3 regions of the Dickeya sp. CFBP 2040 genome follow, and region 1 is predicted to be linked to each of the others. Evidence: predicted binding sites of a transcription regulator. Region 1 holds the regulator's gene; each other region holds the start of a gene.

Region 1 (8,237 bases):
AAATGACCATTCGGGACATTTTTTCAGAAAAAGAGGACTTCACAAACAACCTGATAACGCGTTTATTATCAATTTAGTCGCGCTATTCTATCCTGAGTATCCACCGAAACAGTAGAATGGTGGTTTCGACCACGCCATAATGCGACATAACTTCGTCGGCCCAGGCTGCGCCCCCGACACAGACACAGCTATAACAGGAGTCTTTCTATGATGAAACGTTTTCTTGTGATCACTTTAGCAGGTATCACACTGGCTGGCTGCGCCAATACCAGCACCCTGTCAGGAGACGTTTACAGTGCATCCGAAGCTAAGCAAGTTCAGACGGTAACCTATGGCACCATTGTCTCCACCCGTCCGGTGCAGATTCAGGCTGGGGAAGACAGCAATGTCATCGGTACTATCGGTGGCGCCGTACTAGGGGGATTGGTTGGTAATACTATTGGTCGCGGTACTGGCCGTAATCTGGCAACCGCCGCAGGCGCAGTTGCTGGTGGTGTTGCAGGCAACAGTATTGAAGGCGCGGTCAACCGCGTTCAGGGCGTAGAGCTGGAAATTCGCAAAGATGATGGCAACACTATCATGGTGGTGCAAAAACAAGGCGATACCAAGTTTCATGCAGGTCAACGTGTAGCGATGGCCAGCAATGGCCGCTCGATCACCGTGTCTCCACGTTAAGACTCCATTGTCAATCACCACCCAATGGGTGGTGATTGTTTCATGTCATCAATTCGGCCAGTATATTCAGACATACCATAATTCACACGATATTCCCGCCATATTTCGAGTTTGCAGGCACGTTGGCTTTACTCAGCCCGTCCATGAGCCTCGTTGCTTGATGCTACAACAGCCGCATTCATCGTTGCCCCCGGCAGCGTTACCGCTTCCCCAACCACTCACTGATGTAAGCGTCTGGTATGCCGCCCGGTTGCTGCATTACAAATGCACGCCATCAACCTTATAATGAAAGGTAAACACGTGTATTGTTCAAAACATCAGCGTTTTGTTCTGCAACTCGAATTATTTTGAGTATGTGTTTCCTGGAATTCGAATTCGTCCGCCAAGACATTTACTTTTTCTATTAATTAAGACTGGCTCTCATGTAATGCCAAAATATTTTTTTCCAATCGGGAGATAATTGTGGCTAATTCATCCACTTCTTCCGGAGTAATACCATCTAATATTTCGCTGCGAGTCTGATCAATAACATCATTAACAGCCTGAATGATAGGATCTGCCGAATCAGTTAACAAAATACGCTTGGCACGCCGGTCTTGGGCACAAATGTGCCGGGTAATTAATCCTTTATCTTCCAATTGATCCAATGTACGCACTAATGAAGGCTGTTCTATTCCTATCGCTTTGGCAAGCTGAATTTGGGACTGCCCAGGTGGCAGTTGATGAATATTATGCAATGTGACCCAATGCGTCTGTGTCAACTCCAGGGGCTTCAATCGATGATCAATCAAAGCTCGCCATACACGAACCAACCGGGCTAAATCAGAACCTAACGGCAATTCCATCACTTCTCCTTATAGTTAGTAAGCTAATCAACTTCCCTGGATTGCAATCAACTCTGATTTAAAGCAAAAGCTCAATAAAGAACGTCTTATTGTTATCAATCTATTCTAGCAAATAATAATTAATTAAAAATGATCTTGAACTTAATTTATATCATTAAATATCGTCATATCGGCTAAAACAAGGTTGGCTGTTCCGGCTCAGAGGGAATTGAATTCTTTTCACTCCGCTGCGAGCGTTTCATTCTTTGCCGACACAGCCGCAGCACATCCTGTTTTTGCGCATCACTCATTGTTCCCCAACTAAAACGCTCGCTGCGGTTTCGGAAACAACCGCGGCAGAACCCACGGTCATCCGCCTGACAGATACCTCGACACGGGTTGGGAACGGGAAAAAGCTCAAGCTGCTCAGCCACAGGACCTCCTCATCTGCCCCTTATTGAAGCTTTGATTGCCGTCACTGGCAAGCCTTACGTAGCATTAACGCATAATTCACTACCATAGTGCCGACTATCACGTCTGTCATGTCTGTTTCTTTAGCGAACGTGATAAAAACAGCACTCAGCTACAGGTTTGAACTCGCCCCGACAACGACGCTATACTCTGGCCCTATTGTTTCAGGCGCTAACGGAAAACCACCAGTGTCGCCCAGGCGGTTAACTTACTGATCAAATAGGGGTCATTATGCGTTTACTTCATACCATGCTACGCGTTGGCAATCTGCAACGCGCCATCAATTTTTACACCACGGTATTAGGAATGCGTTTGTTGCGCACCAGCGACAATCCGGAATACAAATACTCTCTGGCATTTGTCGGCTATACCGAGGAAAGCGACGGCGCAGTGATCGAACTGACCTACAACTGGGGCGTGGATAGCTATGAAATGGGCACGGCCTTCGGTCATATCGCATTAGGTGTGGATGACGTGGCAGGTGCCTGCGAGCGTATCCGTCAGGCAGGTGGTAAAGTAACCCGTGAAGCGGGTCCCGTCAAAGGCGGCACGACTGTTATTGCCTTTGTGGAAGACCCAGATGGTTACAAGATAGAACTGATTGAACGTTCACAAGCCGGTCAAGGTCTGGGTAACTGATCTCCCGTCTTTGCTATTCAGGCACCAACGCGTGTCTGCCTTTCCGGGGGAGCAATGATTCGCCGTCATGCACATTTACTGCATCCCCCACCCGAATTTGCCATAATGCGCACTGCATATTATTGAAGAAACAAGAAACGAATGGCTGAGAAAAATAACCTGAACGCTCTTAACGCGCGTTTTCGTGGCTTTTACCCTGTTGTTATTGATGTGGAGACCGCCGGGTTTAACGCGAAAACTGATGCGCTGCTGGAAATTGCAGCCGTAACGCTGAAAATGGATGAAAGCGGTTGGTTACAGCCGGACGACACGTTGCATTTTCATATCGAACCGTTTGAAGGCGCTATTCTGCGACCGGAAGCATTGGCGTTCAACGGCATTGACCCTGCCAATCCGCTGCGAGGAGCCGTGAGCGAATATGAAGCACTACACAGCATCTTCAAGGCGGTACGTAAGGGAATCAAGGATCAGGACTGCAGTCGTGCCATCATCGTGGCGCATAATGCCACCTTCGATCACAGCTTTCTAATGGCGGCAGCAGAACGCTGCGGTCTGAAACGTAACCCATTCCACCCGTTTGCCACGTTTGACACCGCCGCGCTCAGCGGGCTGGTGCTAGGACAGACCGTTCTGGCCAAAGCCTGCATCGCGGCGGATATTCCTTTCGACGCCAGCCAGGCTCATTCAGCGCTCTATGACACCGAACGAACAGCGCAGCTGTTTTGTGAACTGGTTAATCGCTGGAAGCGTATGGGTGGCTGGCCGTTGGCTTCAGCCGCGAACGACATACCGGTAAGCATCGATAACGAGTCCATCGATAGCGAAAAGTAAAGCCATCAGGCAGCACAACGCTGCCTGATAATTAATAAAGAGGATTACTGCTGGTTTTCCTGCCTGGAACGGTATTTATCGGCAGTTTCTTTAATCAGTTGTTGCAGTTCACCGCGCTGATACATCTCAATCACGATGTCGCAACCGCCAACTAATTCACCATCCACCCACAACTGCGGAAATGTCGGCCAGTTGGCGTATTTTGGCAGTTCGGCGCGGATATCCGGATTCTGCAGGATATCTACATAAGCAAAACGTTCGCCACACGCTGACAACGCCTGTACCGCCTGAGCAGAAAAGCCGCAGCTTGGCAGTTTTGGAGAACCTTTCATGTACAGCAGAATCGGGTTTTCAGCGATCTGACGCTGAATTTTTTCAAGTGTCGTTGTCGTCATTCTATTGCTTCCTCAAGCGCGTGATGATCAGCCTGTCAACGGCTGGTCATGTGACTCGCGGCAGACTATCGCATACCGCTTCTTTATATTTTGTATTCTAACGATAGCGACGACCACAAAAAAACGCTATCTTTTGTAAGGTCTTATTCATCGCCCCATCCATCCGCACAGGACAACGCTAATTTGTTTAATAATTAAGCAGCAAATACCGTTATTAACGTTTTCTCACTATTTTGTAGTAACATTGCATTATCACCTGCTTTTTTATCAGGTCATTTTCGGGAATACTGTAAACAGTGAACGATTGAGGACAACTTTCGGTCAAAATTATTATGCGTTTATTTATTACGCTTTTTTTATTATTTTTCAGTAACCTGTTTTTTAATCTGGCGAACGCTAATCCACATGGGTCTGCGGTATTACCGCGCAAAAACGGTGTGGAAGCGGCGAATAACGCTATTGATGAATCTAAGAAAAGCAAAGCAGCCAAAAACACCAACAAAAAAGGCGCAGCGCCGACACATAACAAAAAACCGGAAAAAACGACTAAGGCTGCACCGGTCAAAACAGCATCGGTTCACGATAAAAACAGCAAACCGCACAATGACAAAAAGCCGTTGATGGCCGCCAGCTCGTCCCATTCGACCAACAAGAAACAGCAAGAAAAAAATCTTCAGGCCAAAGCGCCAGCAGGCAAAACCACGAAAAAAAGCGCCTCTGCTCAGACCCATAGCAGCCACAAAGCACATGAAGCTGTGATTGCCAAAACCACAAGCAAAAAAGGTAGGCAGGACAAAACTGCGCCGTCCCTTAACGCCACTCACCAAAAACGGTATCAACACGCTAAACTGACCGCCATGAACAAGCTGATGAGTCAAATCGGCAAACGTTATCATTGGGGTGGCGCTACGCCACGTTCTGGCTTCGACTGCAGCGGATTGGTCTACTACGCCTATAAAGATGTAGTGAAAATTCAAATCCCGCGTACAGCCAATGAGATGTTCCACCTGCGTGATGCCGCGCCGATCAAGAAAAGCGAGTTGGAAAGCGGTGACCTGGTGTTCTTCCACATCACCAACCGCGGTGCTGCCGACCATGTGGGTGTCTATCTCGGTAATGGTCGCTTCATTCAGTCACCGCGCTCCGGTGCAGACATTAAAATCAGCAAACTGAGCGAAGATTACTGGCAAGATCATTATGTTGGCGCTCGCCGCGTGGTCACACCCAAAACCATCCGTTAAGCAACAACCGGCTGGAATACTGTTGAATGAATATTTCCGTTGAATAAGACACGTTGAGATAACACAACTTGAGATAACACAAAAGGGGCGTTATGCCCCTTTTGGTGTATTTGATGCTGATAAAGATACCGGTTTTTGATACCGATAGATTTCACCGCCGATGATGAGAACACCAGTTGCAATCAGTTCAGTATCGCACTCAGACTAAAGACAATGATCATCGCCAGCGTAGCCACCGTGGTGAACAGTGACATTTTCAGATTAGTATCCATATATTCTCCTGTTATTGACTGATATCACGTCATGTCTGAGTAAGCCCCGGCAGGCGGGGAATCACACAAAATATAGGTGTATTATGACTCAACCGAGGTCAAAAAACCGAATTCTGCGTCACAGAGATAACACGAATTGCCTCTTCCACTTTTGCTCTAAATCGGCCAAAATCCGCAGTTTACGATATACACTGCGTTGGTCGATGCGTCAGTCCTCCCTTCAGCTACAACCTCGGCATGTCTCCTCCTGAATGTTGCCTTGCTTGTCTGGCAGGAGAAAATTTCACGCAGGCAAACGATTAACAACATATTTACTGCTGTAACAGATGAGTTCAGGAGTCACTTTAGATGGCAACGATCAAAGATGTGGCAAAACGCGCGGGCGTTTCAACCACAACCGTATCACACGTGATCAATAAAACACGTTTCGTCGCCGAAGAGACCAAGGCTGCGGTGCGCGCAGCGATTGATGAATTGCATTATTCACCCAGTGCAGTGGCCCGTAGCCTGAAAGTCAACCACACCAAATCTATCGGCCTGCTGGCAACCTCCAGCGAAGCGCCCTATTTCGCCGAAATTATCGAGGCGGTGGAAAACAGCTGCTACGCCAGAGGTTACACGCTAATCCTGTGCAACTCCCACAACAATCAGGATAAGCAGCGTGCTTACCTATCCATGCTGGCACAAAAGCGGGTCGATGGGCTGTTGGTGATGTGTGCTGAGTATCCGCCTGAATTGTTGTCCATGCTGGCGGACTATCGTCACATCCCGATGGTGGTGATGGACTGGGGCGAAGCCCATAACGATTTTACCGATACTATTATTGATAATGCATTTGCGGGCGGCTACATGGCCGGGCGCTATCTGATTGAGCGTGGTCACCGTGACATCGGCGCTATTCCCGGCTCTCAGGGGCGCAATACGGGCAGCGGGCGTTACCTGGGGTTCCTGAAAGCGTTGAAAGAGGCTGATATTCCCTTACGGGAAGACTGGGTGGTTCAGGGCGACTTTGAGCCAGAGTCCGGCTACAAAGCGATGCACCAGATTCTGGCCCAGAAACAACGGCCAACGGCAGTATTCTGCGGCGGCGATATCATGGCGATGGGTGCCATTTGCGCTGCTGACGAGCTGGGTCTGCGTGTGCCACAGGATATTTCGGTGATCGGTTACGACAATGTACGTCACTCCCGATATTTTACTCCCGCACTGACCACCATTCATCAACCCAAGGAACGACTGGGGCAAGCGGCGTTCTCCATGCTGCTTGACCGTATTACCAGTAAACGCGAGGAAGCCCAAACCATCGAAGTACATCCGACCTTAATTGAACGTCGTTCAGTCGCTGATGGCCCGTACCGCGATTACCGCCGTTAAAATCCAGACAATTCTCTATCTCGCTGCCTGACGACTCGAAATCATGCGGCGTACCGCGCTACGCATGGCCGCGACGAGTGCCGCAACTGCCGAAAAGGCATGACTCAACGTGCTGCTTTAATCCGACGAATCTTGCCGACGGATTAAAGCCGTCATACAATTGACTGTATAGTTGATGACAACAATTATGATCATGCGATGTATTAAACGCATCGCCTCATTTTTTCTATTCCACCTGCTGACCGTCGCATCTCTTATTTGGTTTCAGCCTTGGTAGATATCTTTGTACCAGCTTTTCTCTTACTTTCCTCTGAGACGCTCAGGGATAGACGATGGTTCGGGTCTATCAAAGCCCGTCATGGTTATGTTGTCTAAATTACTCCTTGCAAAAGCATTTATTTGGCAAGGTAGGGAGAAGTTATGAGTTCATCCTATGTTGAGGAACTGGGGACACCCAATCTACCTTGGTTCCAAATCGTTAATGAAATGCTATCCACCGCCGACATCGCGATTAACGGTTCTCGTCCATTTGATATTCAGGTCCGCAACCCTGAGATGTATAAGCGCGTATTGCGTGATGGCTCGCTCGGATTAGGCGAAAGTTATATGGATGGCTGGTGGGAGTGTGAACGACTGGACATGTTTTTCCACCGTGTGATACGTACCCGACTGGAAAACCAACTACCGCATCGCTGGCAAGATACATTACGGATCCTGATAGCACGGTTGACCAATCTGCAATCTCGCCGCCGTTCCTGGATCGTGGGTAAAGAGCATTACGACCTTGGTAACGATCTTTTCACCCTGATGCTCGATCCTTACTTACAGTATTCTTGTGGTTACTGGACGAAAGCCGAAACGCTTGAACAGGCACAACAAGACAAGCTGCGCCTCATTTGTGAAAAGTTGCAGTTACGTCGTGGCATGACGCTGCTGGATATTGGTTGCGGCTGGGGTGGACTGGCGGAATTCGCCGCACGTCATTACGGCGTCAGTGTCACGGGCGTTACCATATCCCGCGAACAGCAGGTGCTGGCACAGCAACGCTGTCAGGATTTGGAAGTTACCATCATGCTGCAAGACTACCGTGACCTAGACCGGCAGTTTGATCGTATCGTTTCTGTCGGCATGTTCGAACATGTCGGACCGAAAAATTATCCCACCTACTTTCAGGTTGTGAGAAAAAACCTCAAACCTAATGGGTTGTTCCTGCTGCACACTATCGGCACCAATGAAACCAATCTGAAAGTTGACTCCTGGATGAACAAATACATTTTCCCCAACTACTGCCTGCCTTCAGTGCAGCATATCGCACAAGCCAGCGAACCCTATCTGGTAATGGAAGACTGGCACAATTTCGGCGCAGATTATGACCGCACGCTGATGGCCTGGCATGAACGATTCCAGCAACACTGGCCAACCTTGTCGGAGCGTTATTCCGAACGTTTCCAGCGAATGTTCAGTTACTATCTTAACGTCTGTGCTGGCTCGTTCCGAGCACGCGATATTCATCTC
Region 2 (8,237 bases), on a different contig from region 1:
CTTTCTTCGGCGGATTTAAGGTAACCTGAGCTGCTTTTTAGCGGCAGGGGGCACGGCATCATCGGGCTATACTTTGCTATATGTTCCTCCTCTTTTTTCAGATGGCTCTGTCTTCCTTCGTACTGTCTGGATAACGACAATGTCGTGCATGGTGAGTTTGTTTAAACTGACTGGTATGACTTTCAAGAAGATATTCAATAATGACTCAACAAACCTTAACCAGAGACTTGCTTCATCCACGCTACTGGTTGCTGTGGTTCGGTCTTGCTGTGCTGTTCCTGCTGGTGCAGTTACCCTATCCGCTGTTAATGCGGCTGGGCGGCTGGCTAGGACGCAGCTCTCGCCATTTTCTCAAACGACGGGTGAGCATTGCTCGCCGTAATCTGGAACTCTGCTTTCCTGAGATGCCTGAATCTCAACGTGAAGCGCTGCTGGAAGCCAATTTCGCATCACTGGGAATGTCACTGATGGAAACCGGTATGGCTTGGTTCTGGTCGGATAGTCGGGTCCGGGCCTGGTTTGAGGTTTCCGGCCTGGAGAATCTTCAGCTGGCCGGGCGTGAGCAGCGTGGCGTGATGGTAATCGGCATTCACTTTATGTCGCTGGAATTGGGGGGGCGAGCCATGGGGCTATGCCAGCCGATGATGGCAATGTACCGGCGGCATAATAATAAACTCATGGAGCTGGTACAAACCTGGGGGCGTTCCCGCTCTAATAAGGCGATGATTGATCGTAAAGATCTGCGCGGTATGGTGCAGGCGCTGAAGAGCGGCGAAGCAGTGTGGTTCGCTCCTGATCAGGATTATGGTCCTAAAGGCAGCGTGTTCGCGCCGTTCTTTGCGGTGGAACAGGCGGCGACGACTTGCGGGACGTTCACTATTCATCGTTTAGCCAAACCGGCGATGATTACCACCGTGTTGATTCGTAAGCCAAACCATCGAGGGTACCAGTTGGTGATTGAACCCGAACTGGAAGACTATCCGTGCCAGGATCAACAACAGGCGGCGCAGTACATGAATCGGGTGATTGAACGAGAGATCCTGCGTGCGCCGGAACAGTATCTGTGGTTGCACCGCCGATTTAAGACTCGTCCGTGCGGAGAAGCATCGTTGTACCGGTAAAATCAGGCGCAAAAAAAGTGGCTGTCCGAAGGCAGCCACAATGAAGGAGAGAATGATTAACGGAAGCGAGCGTACGGGGTGACACCGCGGTAGGTTTTGCCCAACGCTTTTAGTATTTGAGTGATTTGACGGACAATACTCATGGCATGTACCCCAGTCGCATAAAAGAATTAGTGGTTGAAAGTACCAAAGTTGATGGTGAAATTTTCAAACATGGCAATAATTTTGTGCAGCAGTTTCATTGTCGTATTCCTCTATATAATTCGTTATTTCTGTGATGTTTCTCACGGTTTTAAAGATATACCCAGCCTGGTAAATGGTCAACTTCTTTGTGATTTACATCACAAAAAATAAACACTCAGCCTGCACTATCTGAACCACAGTTTTGTTTTCTTTCATACTCACTATGTTGCCATTCAAATGATGATGAAAGGTTGTGACTCTTATTGCTGTGATAACAGTACATTACGTTTAGTGTGCACTATTTTCAGCGCAGACATGATGCGAACGCAGGGAATAGCAGTTGAAATCGATGTCCCGAAGGCAGGATAATCTGCGGCCTCAACAACAACTGACAGTATTCAGCTATTCTGTCACCTAACGGTTAATCGTTTGCGTGTCAGGCTGGCGCAAAAAAGCGGTAAGTTTTATGGCGTCTGGAAGGGCGGCTAAACCACAGCATTTTTTTGAATACTGGCTAAGCGCTAATTACGGCGCGTGATAACTATGGCATTTGATAAATCACGGCATTTGATAAATCACGGCATTTGATAAATCACAGCATTTGATAAATCACGACGTTTGATGGATTACGATGTCTGATAACCATCGCGTTCTATAACAACGACATTTCAGGGGATACACCATGTCCAATACCACTCGTCAGGCTGACGATGCGGCTCGTCCCGCAGGCGCGCTTGATGCCTTTTTCAAGATTACGCAGCGTGGCAGCAGTGTTCGTCAGGAAGTTCTGGCGGGGCTGACCACTTTTCTGGCGATGGTTTACTCGGTCATCGTCGTGCCGGGTATGCTGGGTAAAGCTGGCTTTCCGCCTGCGGCTGTATTTGTCGCAACCTGTCTGGTGGCTGGATTTGGCTCTCTGCTGATGGGGCTGTGGGCCAATCTGCCGATGGCGATCGGTTGTGCGATTTCGCTGACCGCGTTTACAGCTTTCAGCCTGGTGCTGGGCCAGCATATTAGTGTGCCGGTCGCGCTGGGAGCCATCTTCATGATGGGCGTACTGTTTACCGTGATTTCCGCGACAGGTATCCGCTCCTGGATCCTGCGCAATCTGCCGATGGGCGTGGCGCATGGCGCCGGTATCGGTATCGGGTTGTTCCTGCTGATTATCGCTGCCAATGGCATTGGTTTGGTGATCAAGAATCCTATTGATGGTCTGCCGGTGGCATTGGGGCATTTCACCGCGTTCCCGGTGGTGATGTCGCTGATCGGTCTGGCGGCGACCATTGGTCTTGAAAAACGCCGCGTACCGGGCGGGATCCTGCTGGTGATCGTCGCTATTTCGGTTATCGGTCTGATGTTTGATCCGAATGTGAAATATCAGGGGTTGTTCGCTCTGCCAAGCCTGACCGATGCTAACGGTCAGTCGCTGATTTTCAGCCTCGACATCAAGGGGGCGTTGCAGCCGGTAGTGTTGCCGAGCGTGCTGGCGTTGGTGATGACGGCGGTGTTTGACGCCACTGGCACCATTCGAGCAGTAGCCGGCCAGGCTAACCTGCTGGATAAAGACGGTCAGATTATCAATGGTGGGCGTGCACTGACTGCCGACTCCATCAGCAGTATTTTCTCCAGTCTGGTAGGTACGTCACCGGCTGCAGTCTACATTGAATCGGCGGCGGGTACCGCTGCAGGCGGCAAAACCGGCCTGACTGCAACCGTAGTCGGCGTATTGTTCCTGCTGATTTTGTTTCTGTCCCCGTTGTCTTATCTGGTGCCGGCCTATGCGACCGCACCGGCGCTGATGTATGTCGGTTTGCTGATGTTGAGCAATGTATCCAAACTGGATTTCAACGACTTCGTGGATGCTATGTCCGGCCTGGTGTGTGCGGTGTTTATCGTACTGACCTGTAATATTGTTACCGGCATTATGCTGGGCTTTGGTTCGCTAGTGCTGGGTCGCGTGTTTTCTGGCGAGTGGCGTAAGCTGAATGTCGGCACCGTGATTATCGCTGTGGCGCTGGTAGTCTTTTACGCTGGTGGCTGGGCGCTTTAAGCTCTCGATACCACATCATGCTCTAGGGGGAACTGAGGTTCCCCTTTTTTGTTTTGCTGTGCCGAAAGCGCTGATTTTTTGTCATCGTTTTCTGTTCATCTCACCTTATCTTGTTAGTATTCATAAAGATCATTCATCGGATGGTGCACTCTGCCTCTGATGACGGCTATCCGGAGTCCTTTCATGTAACGGCAACTAACCAGGGAACACATGGAAATATTTTTCACCATTCTGATCATGATGCTGATCGTTTCTCTTTCGGGCGTAATGACGCGCCTTCTGCCTTTCCAGATGCCGCTGCCGTTGATGCAGATAGTACTCGGTGCCATGTTGGCCTGGCCGCAGTTCGGCTTGCATGTCGATTTCAATCCTGAATTGTTTATGGTGTTGTTTATTCCGCCTTTGCTGTTTGCCGACGGCTGGAAAACATCGACTCGCGAGTTCCTGCATCACATGCGTGAAATTTTGGGACTGGCGCTGGTGCTGGTGGTGATTACCGTGGTAGGCATTGGTTACCTGTTGCACTGGATGATCCCGGACATGCCACTGGTTGCTGCTTTTGCGCTGGCCGCCGTTTTATCTCCCACGGATGCGGTGGCGCTGTCTGGCATTGTCGGTGAAGATCGAATTCCGAAAAAACTGATGGGGATTTTGCAGGGTGAAGCGCTGATGAATGACGCATCGGCGCTGGTGTCGCTCAAGTTTGCGGTAGCGATTGCCATGGGAACCATGGTGTTTAGCGTTTCCGGCGCGATGCTGGCATTTTTACAGGTGGCGCTGGGCGGCCTGTTGGCCGGAATCGGCGTTACCTGGGTGTACAGCAAATCCTTGTCGTTGCTCGGTCATCAAAGTGATGATGAGACTGCCACGCAAATTGTATTGTTGCTGCTGTTGCCGTTCGCCGCCTATCTGATCGCCGAGCATTTTGGGGTATCGGGCATTCTGGCGGCGGTGGCATCAGGGATGACTATCAGCCGAACCCAACTGTTGCGACAGGCTCCACTTGCCATGCGGCTTAGGGCCAACGGCGTGTGGAACATGCTGGAATTTGTGTTCAACGGTATGGTGTTTCTGATGCTGGGGCTGCAACTGCCTGGCGTGATTGAAGAGTCGATTGTGCAGGCGGAATTGGACCCTACCATTGAAACCTGGCTGCTGTTTGCCGATATTGCCCTGATCTATTGCGCCTTGTTGCTGCTGCGGTTTGCCTGGTTGTGGCTGATGAAACTCTACAGTCGTTATGTACAGCATAAACGTCCGATGCTATTTGCCAATTACACCTCGCGCGAGATTTGGATCAGTACCTTTGCTGGCGTGCGTGGGGCTATTACGCTGGCGGGTGTGCTCTCCATCCCGTTGTTTCTGAGCAGCGGAGAACCATTCCCATCCCGCTATCAGTTGGTATTTATCGCCACCGGCGTGATCTTGTTTTCGCTGTTATGCGGTGTAGTGGCGCTACCGCTGCTGTTGAGAGGCGTTACGCTGACTGACCACAGCGTGCAGAAAAAAGAAGAACGCATGGCCAGGGTCACAATGGCGCAGGTTGCTATCGACAGCCTGAAAAAAATGCAGGAACGCCTGGCGGCAGACCGGGAAGAAAACCTGGACGATCAAGTGCTGGCGGAGGTCAGCGCTCGCGTCATCGGTATGCTGCATCGTCGTGTGGCAGGGACTGATGAGCTGGAAAACAGCATGGCGATTGAGAATCTGGAACGACGCTTTCGTCTGGCTGCGGTCAGCGCTGAACGCGCCGAGCTGTATCACCTGCGTGCTACGCAGCACATCAGTAATGAAACGCTGCAAAAGATGTTGCGGGAACTGGATTTGCTGGAAGCCGTACTCAGCGAGAAGGTGTAAAAACCGGGGAGCAGACCCCCCGGTTTGTTGTACGTTCGCTCTGGCTAGTGAGATGAGCCTTTGGATATGCCAAGGCCGGTTTGTGAACGGATGAATTGTGCCTTGAATTTGCCGCGTTCTTCGATCGCATTGGCAGAATTATCGGTAATGGAGAAGAACCAGATACCAATGAACGCCACCAGCATTGAGAACAGCGCCGGGTATTCATAGGGGTAGATTGGGGTCGCATTACCGAGAATTTTCACCCAGATGGTCGGCCCCAGAATCATCAGGATGACTGCTGTCAACAGCCCAGCCCAGCCGCCAATCATCGCGCCGCGGGTGGTCAGCTTCGACCAATACATCGACAGCAGGATAATCGGGAAATTACAGCTGGCGGCAATCGAGAATGCCAGCCCCACCATAAAGGCGATGTTCTGGTTTTCGAACAGAATCCCCAGCAGGATGGCAATTACACCCAACGCCAGTACCGTGAGTTTTGATACTCTCAGTTCGTCACGCTCGGTGGCCTGGCCTTTCTTGATAACATTCGAGTACAGGTCATGAGATACCGCCGATGCACCGGCCAACGTCAGCCCGGCCACCACAGCCAGAATGGTGGCAAAGGCCACGGCGGAGATAAAGCCCAGGAAGAAGTTACCGCCGACCGCGTTCGCCAGGTGTATCGCCGCCATATTGTTGCCGCCGATCAGCGCACCTGCTGCATCCTTGAATGCGGGGTTAGCGCCCACCAACAGAATCGCACCAAAGCCGATAATGAAGGTCAGGAAGTAGAAATACCCCATGAAACCGGTAGCAAAGAGCACGCTCTTGCGCGCTTCTTTAGCATCGCTGACGGTGAAGAAACGCATCAGGATATGCGGCAGGCCAGCGGTACCGAACATCAGCCCCAGTCCGAGCGACAGTGCGGAAACCGGGTCGGATACCAGTCCGCCGGGTTTCATGATAGCAAGGCCTTTAGCATGAACCTTGGTGGCTTCGGTGAACAGGCTGTCAAAGCTGAAGTTGACCGTTTTCAACACCATGATTGCCATGAAGGTAGCGCCACACAGCAACAATACTGCTTTGATGATTTGCACCCAGGTGGTAGCCAACATGCCGCCGAACAGTACGTACATCACCATCAGAATGCCAACCAATACGACCGCGACATGGTAGTTCAACCCGAACAACAACTGGATGAGCTTACCTGCGCCCACCATCTGAGCAATCAAATACAACGCTACCACCACCAGCGAACCACAGGCTGATAAAGTACGGATCGGTTTTTGCTGCAACCGGTAAGACGCTACGTCCGCGAATGTGTAGCGCCCCAGATTGCGCAGCCGTTCTGCTATCAGAAACAAGATGATCGGCCAACCGACCAGGAAACCGAGGGAGTAGATAAGGCCGTCAAAACCGGAGGTGTATACCAGCGCCGAAATGCCGAGGAATGAGGCTGCGGACATGTAGTCGCCAGCAATCGCCAACCCGTTTTGAAAGCCGGTGATATTACCGCCCGCAGTGTAATAATCGCTGCGCGAACGGGTGCGTTTGGAAGCCCAGTAGGTGATGTAGAGTGTTGCCGCCACAAACAGCACAAACAACACGATAGCCTGGATATTCAGCGGTTGCTTTTGGACGTTGCCGGAAACGGCATCCGCCGCTTGCGCCCATATCGGTAGTCCCAATAGACCGGTTAGCAGGAAAATGCGGCTTTTCATTTTTGCACCTCATTCAGCAATGCTTTGGTCAGGCGGTCAAATTCACCATTGGCGCGGTAGACATAAACACCGGTAAGCACAAAGGAGATGATAATGAGTCCTATACCCAACGGGATGCCGCGGGTCGTCCCTGCGCCGGGTGCAATAGGCGTTCCCAGCCAGCCCGGCGCAAAGGCGATCAACAGAATGAAACCAACGTACAACACCAGCATGATCAGCGAAAGAAAGGCGGCAAAACGTTGCCGTTTCTGGACCAGTTCTTTAAATAGCGGGTTATCTTCAATCCGTTGATAAATGAGATCATTCATCATAAATCTCCAGTCAGATAAGTCGCGTCGCCCTCACGGGCGGCTGTTTTTTAGGTGCCACCACACACCAGACTGCGTAATACGATCTGGTGCGGGTGGCGCTGTTTTTATCTATCGGGTAACGGTTAAGACGGTGTGTTGTCCATGGCTTGTTTTTCTTCCAGCAGTTTCTCTACCACGCCAGGATCGGCGAGAGTAGAGATATCCCCCAGATTGCTGGTATCCCCGGCTGCAATCTTGCGAAGAATGCGTCGCATGATTTTGCCGGATCGGGTTTTCGGTAGCGCATCGGTCCAATGCAGGATATCCGGCGTTGCGATAGGGCCGATCTCTTTTCTCACCCAGTTACGCACTTCTGCATACAGCTCACTGGTGGGTTCTTCGCCATGATTCAGCGTGATATAGGCGTAGATTGCCTGCCCTTTGAGGCTGTGCGGAATGCCGACCACCGCTGCTTCAGCGATTTTCGGGTGCGAAACCAGTGCAGATTCAATTTCCGCAGTTCCTAACCGATGGCCGGAAACGTTCAATACGTCGTCCACGCGCCCGGTGATCCAATAGTAGCCGTCTTCATCACGGCGTGCGCCGTCGCCGCTGAAATACATACCCTTGAACGTCGAGAAGTAGGTTTGTTCAAAACGTTCATGGTCGCCGAACAGTGTACGCGCCTGACCGGGCCAGGAGTCGGTAATCACCAGATTGCCTTCGCAGGCACCGTCCTGTGGGTTGCCGGTATTGTCTACCAACGCCGGCTGTACCCCGAAGAACGGCAATGTTGCAGAACCGGGCTTGGGTTCAATGGCGCCTGGCAAGGGAGTAATCATGAATCCCCCGGTTTCTGTCTGCCACCAGGTATCGACAATCGGGCAACGGCTGTTACCGATTTTTTTGAAGTACCATTCCCAGGCTTCCGGGTTGATGGGTTCCCCCACCGAACCCATGATTTTGAGCGACTGACGAGAGGTGCCTTCGATAGCCTTATCGCCATCTGCCATGAGCGCGCGGATAGCGGTCG
Region 3 (8,237 bases), on a different contig from region 1:
TATGGGAGGAGATGGAGGTGCCGGAGGAAATGGTGGCGATGGCGGCGATGGCGGTGACTAAATAACTGATATGGACACCGAACCACGCTTGCATTGGGTTGGTGTCCATATCAGTTATTTAGGCTGTGTACCGAATTTTTTTTCGCTTACCGTCACTTCTACCGCCAGCCTGTTCCGCTGGCTGGCGATAGTTACCGATAGTCACCACAACAAATTTAATTAAAAATCAAAAAATTATGGCGATTTTTCGATAGTTAGCGATAGTATCGGAAGGACCGTGGATCATTCCCATTCAATGGTCGCCGGCGGCTTGCCGGACACGTCATACACCACGCGAGAAATACCATCTACTTCGTTAATGATGCGGTTGGAAACGCGGCCAAGGAACTCATACGGCAAGTGCGCCCAGTGCGCGGTCATGAAGTCGATAGTTTCGACTGCGCGCAGCGAGACAACCCAGTCGTATTTACGACCATCACCCATTACGCCCACGGAACGCACTGGCAGGAACACCGTGAACGCCTGGCTGACTTTGTCATACAGATCCGCTTTGTGCAGTTCCTCGATGAAGATAGCATCGGCGCGACGCAGCAGGTCACAATACTCTTTCTTCACTTCACCCAACACACGCACACCCAGCCCCGGTCCTGGGAACGGATGGCGGTACAGCATGTTGTACGGCAAGCCCAATTCCAGACCAATCTTGCGCACTTCATCTTTGAACAGCTCTTTGAGCGGCTCGACCAGCCCCAGCGCCATGTCATCCGGCAAACCACCAACATTATGGTGCGACTTGATGACGTGCGCTTTGCCCGTAGCGGAGGCAGCAGATTCGATCACATCCGGGTAAATGGTACCTTGCGCCAGCCATTTTACGTCAGTCAGCTTGCCCGCTTCTTCATCAAATACCTCGACGAAAACGCGACCAATGGTTTTACGCTTGGCTTCCGGATCGTCAATGCCGGCCAGCGCCGACAGGAAACGATTTTCTGCCGGGACATGCACAATGTTCAGGCCGAACTGGTCGCCAAACATCTCCATTACCTGTTCAGCTTCGTTCAAACGCAATAGACCGTTGTCCACAAACACACAGGTCAGGCGATCACCAATCGCACGATGCAGCAACAACGCCGTCACCGACGAATCGACCCCACCGGACAGGCCAAGAATCACCTTATCCTGACCTACTTGCTGACGGATGCGCTCAACAGCGTCATCAATAATTTTTGCTGGCGTCCACAGTGCTTCACACTGACAAATATCGCGCACAAAGCGTTCCAGCATCCGCTGGCCCTGACGCGTGTGCGTCACCTCTGGGTGGAACTGCACACCGTAGAAACGTTTTTCTTCGTTAGCCATGATGGCATACGGGCAGGTATCGGTGCTGGCAACGGTCACAAAGTCAGCCGGAATAGCGGTGACTTTATCGCCGTGGCTCATCCACACATCCAGCAACGGCGCACCGCTGGCGCTGAGCGCATCCTGAATGTCGCGGATCAACGCGCTGCTGGCCTTGACCTCCACCTGCGCATAACCGAACTCACGCTCGCTGGAACCTTCTACCTTACCGCCCAGTTGCATCGCCATGGTCTGCATACCATAACAGACACCCAGCACCGGCACGCCGGCCTGGAAAACATACTCCGGCGCACGCGGACTATTGAATTCGGTGGTACTTTCCGGACCACCGGAAAGAATGATGCCATTCGGGTTGAACTCGCGAATCTGCGCTTCGGTGACATCCCATGCCCACAGTTCACAGTATACGCCCAGTTCACGTACGCGGCGTGCCACCAGTTGCGTGTATTGCGAGCCGAAATCCAGAATAAGAATGCGATGTTGATGAATGTTTTCTGTCATGAGAGGCGTATTCCACTACGGAGCGAAAGAAAAATCGAACCCGGCGAGTTTACCGGGTTCGTAACAGTAAATCAGCCGATAACGCGCTTAGCCCATGCGGTAGTTCGGCGACTCTTTGGTGATAGTGACATCATGGACGTGGCTTTCCTGAATACCCGCGCCGCTGATGCGCACAAATTCAGCTTTAGTGCGCAGCGCATCAATAGTCGGGCAACCAGTCAAACCCATACAGGAACGCAGACCACCCATCTGCTGGTGAACGATCTCTTTCAGGCGGCCTTTATAAGCCACGCGGCCTTCAATGCCTTCCGGCACCAGTTTGTCAGCCGCATTGTCAGACTGGAAGTAACGGTCAGACGAGCCTTTAGACATTGCACCCAGTGACCCCATGCCGCGGTAAGATTTGAACGCACGACCCTGATAAAGCTCGATTTCACCTGGCGATTCTTCAGTACCCGCCAGCATGGAGCCGACCATGACGCAGGCCGCACCAGCGGCGATAGCTTTGGCGATGTCGCCAGAGAAACGGATGCCGCCATCGGCAATCACCGGAATACCGGTGCCTTCCAGTGCCTCAACCGCATCGGCAATGGCCGTAATCTGCGGTACGCCCACACCGGTTACGATACGGGTAGTACAGATAGAGCCAGGACCGATACCCACTTTTACCGCACTCACACCCGCCTCAGCCAGGGCGCGCGCGCCAGCGCCCGTCGCCACGTTACCACCGATGATCTGCAAATTCGGGTATTTGGCGCGGGTTTCGCGGATACGCTGCAACACGCCTTCGGAATGACCGTGCGAGGAGTCAATCAACAAAACGTCCACACCAGCAGCAACCAGTGCGTCGATACGCTCTTCGTTGCCGGCACCGGCCCCGACTGCCGCACCGACGCGCAGACGGCCATGCTCATCTTTACAGGCATTCGGCTTACGTTCTGCTTTCTGGAAATCTTTTACCGTGATCATCCCGACCAGACGGAACTGCGCATCCACCACCAGTGCTTTTTCGATACGGCTCTCGTGCATTTTTTGCAGCACTACGTCACGGGCTTCGCCCTCTTTTACCGTAACCAGACGTTCTTTCGGGGTCATTACCGCGCTGACCGGGCGGTCCAGATCGGTGGCGAAACGTACATCACGACCGGTAATAATGCCAACTAATTCATTGCCTTTCGTTACTACCGGATACCCGGCGAAACCGTTACGCTCCGTCAGTGCCTTCACTTCACGCAGCGTCGTTTCCGGCGTTACCGTCTGCGGATCAACCACAACGCCGCTTTCATGACGTTTCACGCGGCTCACTTCTTCCGCCTGGCGCTCAATGGGCATGTTCTTATGAATAAAACCGATACCGCCTTCCTGAGCCAGCGCAATCGCCAGTTCGGATTCAGTCACGGTATCCATTGCAGCGGACAGCATAGGAATGTTCAAACGGATGCGTTGTGTCAGTTGAGTGCTCAGATCGGCTGTGTTGGGCAAAACAGTGGAATGGGCTGGAACGAGGAGAACATCATCGAAGGTTAAAGCTTCTTTAGCGATACGTAACATGGCAATATCTCACCGGGATTGAGGATGGGAATTAGATAAAATATTGCCGCGGCATTATACAGGCCGAAATCGATTGCCTCCAGCATTTTTTTATAAAAATGCTTGCGAACAGCCCATTGACCGGTAGTATTGATAGATTAACTCTCCGTTTTACTTTTTGATCTGGGTCACAATGTCTTCATTGCCGTCAGCCGCCATATTTACCGTAAGCCGCCTGAATCAGACGGTAAAGCAGTTGCTGGAAGGCGAAATGGGTCAAATCTGGCTCTCCGGCGAAATGTCCAATTTCTCTCAGCCTTCCTCCGGTCATTGGTATTTTACGCTAAAAGATGAACGCGCTCAGGTGCGGTGCGCCATGTTCCGCACCAGCAACCGGCGAGTCGCCTTTCGGCCACAAAACGGGCAACAGATCCTGATTCGCGCCACCATCACGCTCTATGAACCACGTGGTGATTACCAACTGCTGGCTGAAAGTATGCACCCGGCAGGCGATGGCCTGCTGCAACAACAGTTTGAACAATTGAAACAGCGCCTGTCTGCAGAAGGACTATTTGATCAGCAGCACAAGCAGTTACTGCCCAAACCAGCACGACAGGTTGGCGTCATTACCTCCGCCAGTGGCGCAGCACTGCATGATATTTTACATATTCTGCAACGTCGCGATCCGTCGCTGCCGGTGGTTATCTACCCGACGGCAGTGCAAGGCGCGGACGCTCCAGACCAGATTGTGCGGGCTATTGAGCTGGCGAACTTGCGCCAGGAGTGTGATGTGCTGATTGTCGGTCGCGGCGGCGGTTCACTGGAAGATCTGTGGAGCTTCAACGACGAACGGGTGGCGCGGGCGATCTTTGCCAGCCGCATCCCAATTGTCAGTGCGGTCGGCCACGAAACCGATGTAACCATCGCCGACTTCGTGGCGGACCTGCGCGCACCGACGCCTTCAGCAGCGGCGGAACTGGTTAGCCGTAACCAGTTGGAGTTGTTGCGGCAAATCCAATCCCAACGCCAGCGGCTGGAAATGGCGATGGACTATTATCTGGCACAGCGCCAGCAGCAATTCGTCAAACTGCAGCATCGGTTACACCAGCAACACCCGCAACTACGGCTCGCTCGTCAACAGACCCAATTGATTCGCCTGCACCAGCGTCTGGATGAAGCCATCCAGTTGCAACTGCGCCTGCAGGCACGACGTCATGAACGTCTCGTCCAGCGTCTGCAGCAATATCAGCCACAATCGCGCCTGCACCGTGCGCAGCAGCAGGTACAGCACTTACGCTACCGGATGCAGCACGCGTTAGAAAAACAACTTAATCAGCATAAACAGCGATTTGGCGAAGCCTGTTCCCATCTTGAGGCGGTCAGTCCGCTGGCGACACTGGCCCGTGGCTACAGCGTCACCACTGCTCCGGACGGCAAGGTCATGAAAAAAACCGCTCAAGTCACCAGGGGCGATATCCTGAAAACCCGGTTGTTGGATGGCTGGGTTGAGAGTCAGGTAACTGAAATGAAAAAAGAATCCACCAAATCACGCGCGAAAAGCCAGACAAAAAATATTTAGTTATTAGGCTATACTTACTGTGTGATAACTGTGGTAGATCAATGTTATGTTGCACCATACTGCCCGGCATAAGGAGATGAAGTATGCAATCCGCCCGTAGCATCATTCCGCCCTACATCCTGCATCGCATTATCAACAATGGATCGGATGAGGAACGTCGTTGCGCCCAACACACACTGATGCACGTGCAATCACTGATGGTGGCTCCAGTCATTCATCCTGCTGAACATGAGGAACACCCTGCCGGCACGGTGCAGCGTGATATTTACGACGCAGAGCACCAGCAAATGTTACCAGGCAAGCAATTACGAGCAGAAGGCCAGCCGGGAAACGGCGATACCGCCGCGGATGAAGCTTACAATTATCTGGGTATTACCTATGATTTTTTCTGGAAAGTGTTTGGCCGCAATTCACTGAACAACAAAGGATTGCCGTTGACTGGCAGCGTTCATTACGGCAAGGATTACCAGAATGCGTTCTGGAATGGACAGCAGATGGTGTTTGGCGATGGCGACGGCAAAATATTCAACCGTTTTACTATCGCTCTGGATGTTATTGCCCACGAGCTGTCGCACGGCGTGGTAGAAAGCGAATGCAATTTACTGTATTTCCGCCAGTCCGGTGCGCTCAACGAATCGCTTGCGGACGTGTTCGGCTCTATGGTCAAACAGTACTACCGTAACCAGAAGGTTCAGCAGGCGGACTGGATTATTGGTGAAGGGCTATTGGCCGAAGGCATCGATGGTAAAGGACTGCGATCACTGTCTCGCCCCGGAACCGCTTATGACGACCTGCTGCTGGGCACCGACCCACAACCTGCCCACATGCGAGATTTCGTCAACACCCGTGAGGATAACGGCGGTGTGCATCTGAACTCAGGCATTCCCAGCCGGGCCTTCTATCTGACCGCGATGGCACTGGGTGGCTATTCCTGGGAAAAAGCCGGTCATATCTGGTATGACACCGTATGTGACAAAGCGCTGCCGCAGAATGCAGATTTCTCCATCTTCGCCAAATTCACCGTAGAACACGCTAAAAAACGCTTCAATCATGCCGTCGCTGACGCTGTACTGCGAGCCTGGCATCAGGTTGGGATTGATACGGGAATTATCAATGAGCACGAACAGGAATGATCTGCCGGAGCTGACGGATGATGTGATCATTGAACTGGCTCGTGAAGGCGGCTTTGCCTGGGTGCCCAGGCTGGCCAGCTCGCGTCGCTTCGTGCTGGCAGAGGTAACGGCACCGCAAAAAGAGAAGATCCGCACCGTGCTGCACAAGGCGCTGCCGTCAGCGCATGAGCCGGGTCTGCCAGACTCCCCCGGTCATGGCGATCAATTCTACTACCGTATCCACATTCACTACGGCAACGCGCAGGATAGCCGCCAGGCAGATTGGGTGTTGCTGATCCCTGAACAGAGTGCGCCAACTGAGCTGGAAACCTTATGGCGCAATGGTCCGGATAACGAACAGACCTGCTGACGGTTACTGAGACTGATAACGAATGACCACGCGGGAACGTGAAATCAGGCCATGGCCATTGGCACAGAGATAACTTTCCGCACCACAGGCTCGCAGCACCTGCAAGGGATGCTTACATTCCGGGCACAATGTCAGACGCAGGAAACTGTGCTGGCACTCCTCACAATAATATTGATCGTTGTTATCTTGAGCATTATTACGTTGAACGTTGTTATGCTGATTATTGCCGCACCACACCATCAGTCGCTGACATTCAGGACAATAAGCATCCATCGTCTTCCTCCGGATCACCACATGAAAAACAACGGGGCAGAATCGCTCCTGCCCCGACATGATGTCTGATTTTTCGCTACCGACGTTTACTTGCCTTTCTTGATATGTTGCATCAGGCGTTTACGTTTACGCAGTTGATTCGGCGTCAACGTATTGCGTTTGTCAGCGAACGGGTTTTCCCCTTCCTTGAACTGGATGCGGATTGGCGTCCCCATTACATCCAGTGAACGCCGGTAGTAATTCATCAGGTAACGTTTGTAGGAATCTGGTAACTCTTTGACCTGATTACCATGGATCACGACTATCGGTGGGTTGTAGCCCCCGGCATGAGCGTATTTCAGCTTCACACGGCGACCACGCACTAACGGCGGCTGGTGGTCATCTACCGCCATCTGCATGATGCGAGTCAGCATTGCGGTACCCACACGGCGGGTGGAACACTCATAAGCTTCGTTGACGGATTCGAACAGATTCCCCACACCGCTGCCGTGCAGCGCTGAAATAAAGTGGATACGGGCAAAATCGATAAAACCAAGGCGCAGGTCGAGGGTTTCCTTCACCTGTTCCTTCACCTCCTGCGACAATCCATCCCACTTATTCACCACAATCACCAGCGAACGGCCAGAATTGAGGATAAAGCCCAGCAATGACAGATCCTGATCGGAAATCCCTTCACGGGCATCTATCACCAGCAGCACTACGTTGGCGTCTTCGATTGCCTGCAATGTTTTGATCACCGAGAATTTCTCAACGGCATCAGTAATCTTGCCACGTTTGCGCACCCCGGCGGTGTCGATTAACACGTAATCACGGCCATCACGCTCCATCGGGATATAGATACTGTCGCGCGTGGTGCCGGGCATGTCGTATACCACCACCCGATCTTCCCCAAGAATACGGTTGGTCAGTGTGGACTTGCCGACATTCGGGCGACCAACAATAGCCAGCTTGATCGGCAACCCTTCAAGATTCGGCGCATCGTCGCCATCATCCTCAATGTCATCATCACCTTCACCAAGCTGCTCGGCCCAGTAAGCCGCGTTCGCTTCTTCTTCAGTCAGTTCACGTGCTTCTTCCACTGGCTCGACGACAAACGGCAATAACACCTTTTCCAGCAACGAGGTAACACCACGACCATGCGATGCCGCAATCGGGTATACCTCACCCAGACCGAGTGAATAGAAATCGGCGATGCCGGTATCGATATCGATACCATCCACTTTGTTGGCGACCAGAAACGTGTCTTTTTCGCGCGTACGCAAATGCTGGGCAATGGCGTGATCCGCCGGCATCAGACCATCACGGGCATCAACCAGAAACAGCACGATATCTGCTTCTTCAATCGCCAGCAGCGACTGTTCAGCCATACGCGTTTCCACACCATCTTCAGTACCGTCAATACCGCCGGTATCGATGATGATGAACTCATTCCCTTCTACTTCTGCACGACCATACTTGCGGTCACGCGTCAGCCCAGGGAAATCCGCCACCAATGCGTCACGGGTACGCGTCA

The links. The regulator PurR, encoded in region 1, represses purine synthesis genes. The targets are predictions, from matches to a motif close to CANGCAAACGTTTGCNTG.
Positions count from the first base shown of each region.
Region 2: a site for PurR is predicted at 1,723-1,740, ahead of Dpoa2040_RS08455 (NCS2 family permease). Genes of this name have one in related genera too.
Region 3: a site for PurR is predicted at 3,474-3,491, ahead of guaB (IMP dehydrogenase). Genes of this name have one in related genera too.

Region 1 is NZ_JAAVXH010000033.1:72,744-80,980, forward strand. It holds gene Dpoa2040_RS05050 (glycine zipper 2TM domain-containing protein) at 208-675, shown strand; gene slyA (transcriptional regulator SlyA) at 1,083-1,520, opposite strand; gene Dpoa2040_RS05060 (DUF1289 domain-containing protein) at 1,694-1,933, opposite strand; gene gloA (lactoylglutathione lyase) at 2,202-2,609, shown strand; gene rnt (ribonuclease T) at 2,751-3,440, shown strand; gene Dpoa2040_RS05075 (Grx4 family monothiol glutaredoxin) at 3,485-3,835, opposite strand; gene Dpoa2040_RS05080 (C40 family peptidase) at 4,168-5,076, shown strand; gene Dpoa2040_RS05085 (YnhF family membrane protein) at 5,259-5,348, opposite strand; gene purR (HTH-type transcriptional repressor PurR) at 5,697-6,722, shown strand; gene cfa (cyclopropane fatty acyl phospholipid synthase) at 7,143-8,237, shown strand, end outside.
Region 2 is NZ_JAAVXH010000063.1:6,621-14,857, reverse strand. It holds gene lpxP (kdo(2)-lipid IV(A) palmitoleoyltransferase) at 201-1,121, shown strand; gene Dpoa2040_RS08455 (NCS2 family permease) at 1,987-3,354, shown strand; gene Dpoa2040_RS08450 (Na+/H+ antiporter) at 3,565-5,211, shown strand; gene actP (cation/acetate symporter ActP) at 5,256-6,914, opposite strand; gene Dpoa2040_RS08440 (DUF485 domain-containing protein) at 6,911-7,222, opposite strand; gene acs (acetate--CoA ligase) at 7,348-8,237, opposite strand, start outside.
Region 3 is NZ_JAAVXH010000098.1:528-8,764, forward strand. It holds gene Dpoa2040_RS18275 (hypothetical protein) at 1-65, shown strand, start outside; gene guaA (glutamine-hydrolyzing GMP synthase) at 283-1,860, opposite strand; gene guaB (IMP dehydrogenase) at 1,948-3,411, opposite strand; gene xseA (exodeoxyribonuclease VII large subunit) at 3,584-4,969, shown strand; gene Dpoa2040_RS15755 (M4 family metallopeptidase) at 5,053-6,102, shown strand; gene Dpoa2040_RS15760 (protealysin inhibitor emfourin) at 6,083-6,451, shown strand; gene Dpoa2040_RS15765 (zinc ribbon domain-containing protein) at 6,455-6,724, opposite strand; gene der (ribosome biogenesis GTPase Der) at 6,811-8,237, opposite strand, start outside.